2 regions of the Parashewanella sp. 2210YD4-3 genome follow, and region 1 is predicted to be linked to the other one. Evidence: predicted binding sites of a transcription regulator. Region 1 holds the regulator's gene; the other holds the start of a gene.

Region 1 (3,412 bases):
CAGATTTGCAGCGATGCACGGCAGTGACCAAGTGGCGTTAATTACTATGGACCATTATCGTATTGGAGCCTATGAGCAACTAGCCACTTATGGCAAAATTATGGGGTGCCCAGTAAAACTAGCTCATGACTTACCAGAGTTGGAACAAATACTCTATCAATTTAGAAATCGTAAACTAATATTGATAGATACAGCGGGTATGGGGCAAAGAGATCTGCGTCTATATCAACAATTAGACAACTTAGCAGAAAATAAACGCATACCTATTCGCAATTATCTGGTATTGTCTGCAACATCCCAGCGTCGAGTGTTGCAAGAAGCGGTAGAGCATTTTCAGCGTGTTCCATTAGCTGGTGCAATATTAACTAAATTAGACGAATCGGTTTCATTAGCTGGAGCCTTGAGTGTAGTGATTGAAAATCAACTCTCTCTTGGTTACGTGACAGATGGACAGCGAGTTCCTGAAGATATGCATGTGGCAGATTCTTTAAAATTAGCCAAACAAGCATTGTCAGTTTTAGATGAATCCAATCCTGATTTCGTACATAATACGAATTCTGACTGGGAAGTTCGACAAAACGAACACTACCAACATTAATGACAGATTTAATAGCAGGTAAAGCGAATAAATTCGCTTTGGCAGTTTGAGTAAAGCTATGACCCAAGATCAAGCAAGCGGTTTACGTATGATAAATCAACCTAATAATGAAAAAGTGAAAGTTATTGCTGTAAGTGGTGGTAAAGGTGGTGTTGGTAAAACCAGTGTTTCCATTAATACTGCAGTGGCTTTAGCTGAAAAAGGCAAGCGAGTACTAGTACTAGATGCTGATTTAGGTTTGGCTAATGTCGATGTCATGTTAGGTATCCGTGCTGAAAAAAACCTTTCCCATGTTCTTACCGGTGAAGCCGAATTGGATGATGTTATTGTTCGCGGCCCTAAAGGGATAGGAATCATACCGGCTACATCAGGTTCACAAAACATGGTTGAGCTTACATCTGCTCAACACGTTGGATTGATCCGTGCATTTAGTGAAATGAAAACACAATTTGATGTGCTCATTGTGGATACCGCAGCAGGCATATCAGATATGGTGCTGAGTTTCGCAAGAGCCTCTCAAGACGTGCTAATTGTCGTATGCGATGAACCAACATCTATTACCGATGCTTATGCATTGATAAAAATACTTAGCCGTGAACATGGCGTGTTCCGTTTTAAAATTGTTGCAAACATGGTTCGTTCTCTTAGAGAAGGAATGGAGTTGTTTGCGAAGTTAAGTAAAGTTACCGATCGCTTTCTCGATGTTGCTTTGGAATTAGTTGCCACTGTTCCTTATGATGAAAATGTTCGAAAATCAGTGCGCAAACAAAAGTTAGTTGTTGAAGCTTTTCCAAAATCACCTTCGACCATTGCTTACCACAGTTTAGCCAACAAAATCACCAATTGGCCCATTCCTGAGCAGCCTGGTGGTCACCTAGAGTTCTTTATTGAACGCTTGGTTAAAAGGCCTGAGCAAGAGGACGATGTGAGTGAATAAGGCCGCTGCGTATACTAGTTTTGACGATAGGACAAATGTAGTCGAACAGTATGCTCCACTGGTTAAGAAAATCGCTCACCACCTTCTAGCGAGACTTCCAGCATCTGTTCAACTTGACGACCTATTACAAGCCGGAATGATGGGGCTTTTAGAAGCCTCAGGTAAATTCGACAGCGGTAAAGGTGCAAAGTTTGAAACGTTTGCTGGCATTCGCATACGAGGCGCCATGTTGGATGAAATTCGTCGAGGAGATTGGGTGCCACGGTCGGTTCATCGAAATCAACGTATGGTTGATCAGGTGATAAAGAAGCTTGAGCAAGAATTAGGAAGAGAAGCTTCAGATATTGAGATTGCGGCCGAATTAAATATACCAATTGAAGAATATCACCATATTTTAAATGATGTGGCGACAGGAAAAATCGTTGGTTTTGAAGATTTAGGCGTTTCGCATGACGTGATCCGTGAAGAGCAGCAGCCTGAAGATCGTGCTTTTGATGCTCTATCAGAGCAAAATTTTCAAAAAGCGTTAGTTGAAGGCATTAAACAATTGCCTGAACGAGATGCTTTAGTGCTATCACTGTATTATGACGAAGCTCTTAATTTAAAAGAAATTGGCGCTATTCTTGAAGTGAGTGAGTCAAGGGTAAGCCAAATATTGAGTCAAGCCATGCTCAGGCTTAAAGGTAAGCTGAGAGACTGGACGCAAAATTAAAAAAGCAAAAACTGTATAGTGGCTTATAGATAGCTACTTTTGATTGATGGGAAATCCTTGTTAGATGCGCTACGGCCAGTTTGGATATCCAAATACTAATTGGTTGTTTAACTTTGTCTAATTAAGTTTCCGTTCGCTTTTACCATAAAGATAAGATTACAAAAGCCCTTGGAGGAAACCTTGGACAAGAATATGAAGATACTTATTGTTGATGACTTCTCAACAATGAGACGTATCATTAAAAACTTGTTGCGGGATTTGGGATTTAATAACACCCAAGAAGCCGATGACGGAACCACCGCACTACCTATGCTGCAAAAAGGCGACTTTGACTTTGTGGTCACTGATTGGAATATGCCCGGTATGCAGGGAATTGACTTACTTAAGGCCATTCGAGCTGATGAGAAACTCAAATCTATTCCTGTACTTATGGTGACAGCTGAAGCAAAGCGTGAGCAAATTATTGCTGCTGCTCAAGCTGGTGTTAACGGCTATGTAGTAAAACCATTTACTGCAGCCACCCTAAAAGAGAAGCTTGATAAAGTTTTCGAAAGACTGGGCTAACCTGAGCAAGGACGTTGTATGTCGGAAGAAATATCAGGCCTGATCACTCTTGAGCAGGCGCAACAGCTAGTTGAACTTCTATCTGCAGGAGAGCAACAACAAGCAGATGAAATCATTAAAGAGATTTCGTTGCCTATTCAAAATGAGCTCTACGAGGAAATTGGTAAGCTGACACGTGACCTGCATAGTGCATTGGTCGACTTTCAAGTTGATAGCCGCCTCACTGATTTAACCAATAATGAAATACCTGATGCAAAGGAACGCTTGAATTACGTTATTGATATGACGGAACAAGCCGCGAATAAAACCATGGATGCGGTTGAAGAGTCACTTCCATTGGCTGATGCTTTGATCAGTAACATCAATAATGTCCAACCTGCTTGGGACAAGCTCATGCGTCGAGATATTGATCTTGAGACGTTCAAAAAATTGTGCTTTGACATCCAAGATATGATGCAAAGAAGTGGGCACGATTCCATTAGATTACGAGATTTGCTTAACCAGATACTTATGGCTCAAGACTTCCAAGATATCACGGGACAAATGATCAGACGTGTGATCGAACTTGTTCATGAAGTCGAAAGTAGCTTGGTATCTATGC
Region 2 (3,412 bases), on a different contig from region 1:
CAGTAATATCTTCATTATTAATGAGGGCGTATTTATTGCCTCTTGAGGTCATGAAAGGACTGCAATGATACCTGGCCCAATAACTTTTACCCGATGGTGTATCTACTTTAATTTCACCAGCAACCTGCTCATTCTGCTGAAGACGTTTAAACATTTTCTCTGCGACTTCAGGCTTAGATTTAAATACCATCAACTCAGTTATTGGCTTAGCTACAAAAGAATCTTTAGGTTCTCCGGTGATTTTTTCATAAGCATCATTTACAAACTCTACCATTCGGGTTTCCATGTTTATGATCATGAAAATTTGCTGAGCTTGTTCGGCGGCGCATTTGAACAAAGATAACTGCTCATCCTGTGCATAGGTATTCTTGGTAGCTAGAGTTAATGCTAATTGGTCTGCAAGCTGAGAGGCGATATCAATTTCGCTATCCGTCCAATTTTTTTGCTCATCAGTTCGCTCTATATTAATGACACCTTCAAGATGACCATTGATACGAATAGGCACATCTAGAAAAGACTTAATATTACTAGGCTTAATATAATTGGCGATAAGCTCTTCGATTCTTGGATCTTTCGAAGTATCGTTAACATCAATGACTCGGCAGTTTTTAAGTTGCTTTAAATAATTTGGGTAGATGCTAATTTGGACGAAATTTTCACCATCCTTGATGCTTTTCAGCCCACTATGAGAAACTAGACTTAGCGCCTCTTGAGCACGATTAAACAACCAAACACTGACACCAGTGATGTTTAGGTGCTTAAGTAACAACTCAGTAACCAACTCGGCTGTTTCTCTGAGGTTCCCTTGCTGCTTTTGCTCTGAGTTAACTATGGTTTCAACAATGTGCTGATACTTACGACGCTTCACATATATCCCTTATGAAAGCCAAACCTTCAATGAGGCCAAAGATTACTTTATAAAAAGAGTGTAATTCAAGCCTGCACTGTCTAAATGACAATATTTTATGCTAGTTTATTTTGCATTTGAAAGAGCATCTTCTCTACCGCAACAGCAAAATCGAGAGTTAATACTAACTCATTGCTAATCGAATCAAGATGATAGCTCACATCGCTAAATTGACTCGTAGCTGCTCCGATTAAATGCTGAGCTTCTTGCTCAGCCCTATCACCAGATAAAGAAACCACTAGCTGTTTATCATCCTCACCAATAACGGCACCAACATCAACAAAAGCACCACACGTATTGCATGTATCATTTACATCCAATGACTGGTTTTGTTTAATGCTTTTCATGGCAGACCTCTTTATTTAGAAAGAGTCGGCATTATATGTCACCGACATCTTCCTCAACTCTGATTTAGATCACTAAATCGAGCATTTGCTCCTGCTTTTGAATGCTCTCGACCAAATTTAGCTCTAATTTTTTTTGGTTTTGTTTGGCAGAATTATGTTTTAGCTGAACATGGATGTCACAATTTTTAATGGCTTCGTGCAGACCAAAGCACCTAGCCCCTCGAGTAATAAGAGCTTCTGGCTTTAGTTCATTCTGTAATCGGAATTCCGTTAATCCATGTTGCTGAAATACAGAGCCATGATCGGTTGGGGCTGAATCTTTTGACATATCGGCCACTAGACTTTGGCTGCATGATTCAGAAAAGGGCGCCATGGCTCGAACGTCTTGAGACATCAGTGTCAGTAACAGCGAAAACTCGCTGCGATGGTTAGATGTGGTGGCCTTATTTAATTGGCCTCCTATATCTAACTCATTTACTATTACTGGCGTCAACTGCATAAACTTTCATCAAATAAGACGTTCTTTGATAGTTTATCGACCATACGAGCTAGAACTTTAGCTTTATTTGACTTTCACCCTTTACAGTTTGAGAAATTAACACTACTATTGCCGCCGCAAAATAAGGAGGGGTTCCCGAGTGGCCAAAGGGATCAGACTGTAAATCTGACGGCTCCGCCTTCGAAGGTTCGAATCCTTCTCCCTCCACCATTTTGCACACAAAATAGAAATAAATAGTCATGGAGGGGTTCCCGAGTGGCCAAAGGGATCAGACTGTAAATCTGACGGCTCCGCCTTCGAAGGTTCGAATCCTTCTCCCTCCACCATTTATTTATTCTTATTTTGAAGTAACAAACAATTCCAAATGTGGAGGGGTTCCCGAGTGGCCAAAGGGATCAGACTGTAAATCTGACGGCTCCGCCTTCGAAGGTTCGAATCCTTCTCCCTCCACCATTTCTCTACCTTAGTAGCTTTTTCTTCTGTACTTATTTATTCTTTGATAAGAATGTCATTTAGTCGGAATTTTCAATGAGCAACTCTTGGGTAAAACAAGCAATACAAAAAATCGAAGCTGATTATCAGCGAAGTGCTGACACTCACTTGATCAAATTAGATATTCCTAGCCTTACTGGCATTGATATTTACCTAAAAGACGAAAGCACTCACCCAACAGGGAGTTTAAAACATCGTCTTGCACGCTCTTTGTTTCTTTATGCCATCTGTAATGGCTGGGTAAAAGAAGATACTCCGATTATTGAGTCCTCCTCTGGCAGTACCGCAGTTTCTGAAGCCTATTTTGCAAGACTGCTCGGTCTACCTTTTATTGCAGTGATGCCAAGCAGCACGGCTAAAAAGAAAATCCAACAAATTGAGTTTTATGGTGGCAAATGCCATTTTGTCGATCACTCCAGCGAGATTTATGCCGAATCAGAACGTTTAGCTGCAGAATTGAACGGTCATTATATGGATCAGTTTACTTATGCTGAACGTGCCACTGACTGGCGTGGAAACAACAATATTGCCGATTCCATTTTCACTCAAATGACACGAGAGCCACACCCTATTCCTAAGTGGATTGTAATGAGCCCAGGAACAGGGGGAACATCAGCAACCATAGGTCGTTATCTTCGTTATCAGGCATTAGACACTAAGCTCTGTGTTGTGGACTCTGACAACTCCGTTTTCTACGATTACTATCAAACTGGTAATAAAGCACTTACCTGTGACAATGGCAGCAAAATAGAGGGGATTGGTCGTCCACGTGTCGAACCGTCTTTTATTTCTGGTGTGGTTGATCATATGCTGAAAATACCTGATACAGCTTCAATCGCGACAATTCATTGGCTTGAACAAATTATAGGGAAGAAAGCGGGTGCATCAACAGGTACGAATTTATATGGTGCTTTGCTGCTTGCTGAAGAAATGAAAAACAATGGTGAAACAGGCTCAATTGTCACCTTACTTTGTGACTCAGGAACCCGATATTTAGATACCTATTATGATGACAAGTGGGTAACGGATAATATTGGTGATTTGTCAAAATCTGTATCTTGGCTGGAACAGCTTAAACAATAATTAACTAGGATTTGTAACTCGTTAATATAACAATGAAACAAACTTATTATTTGTATTGTTATGGCTACTCAACTATCAGCTAAC

The links. The regulator FliA, encoded in region 1, starts transcription of late flagellar genes. The targets are predictions, from matches to a motif close to CTAAAGNTNNNNNNNNNNNNGCCGATA.
Region 2: AC1EU0_RS13165 (VC2046/SO_2500 family protein) is a predicted target of FliA. The motif match lies at 1,788-1,814, and genes of this name have one in related genera.

Annotation. Positions count from the first base shown of each region.
Region 1 is NZ_JBWQOG010000004.1:150,236-153,647, reverse strand. Features, by position in the region: gene flhF (flagellar biosynthesis GTPase FlhF) at 1-598, shown strand, start outside; gene AC1EU0_RS07890 (MinD/ParA family protein) at 657-1,535, shown strand; gene AC1EU0_RS07885 (RNA polymerase sigma factor FliA) at 1,528-2,247, shown strand; gene cheY (chemotaxis response regulator CheY) at 2,428-2,811, shown strand; gene AC1EU0_RS07875 (protein phosphatase CheZ) at 2,830-3,412, shown strand, end outside.
Region 2 is NZ_JBWQOG010000008.1:96,028-99,439, reverse strand. Features, by position in the region: gene AC1EU0_RS13175 (sensor domain-containing phosphodiesterase) at 1-868, opposite strand, end outside; gene AC1EU0_RS13170 (DUF406 family protein) at 964-1,254, opposite strand; gene AC1EU0_RS13165 (VC2046/SO_2500 family protein) at 1,319-1,753, opposite strand; tRNA gene AC1EU0_RS13160 (tRNA-Tyr) at 1,879-1,963, shown strand; tRNA gene AC1EU0_RS13155 (tRNA-Tyr) at 1,995-2,079, shown strand; tRNA gene AC1EU0_RS13150 (tRNA-Tyr) at 2,122-2,206, shown strand; gene AC1EU0_RS13145 (PLP-dependent cysteine synthase family protein) at 2,282-3,328, shown strand; gene AC1EU0_RS13140 (hypothetical protein) at 3,389-3,412, shown strand, end outside.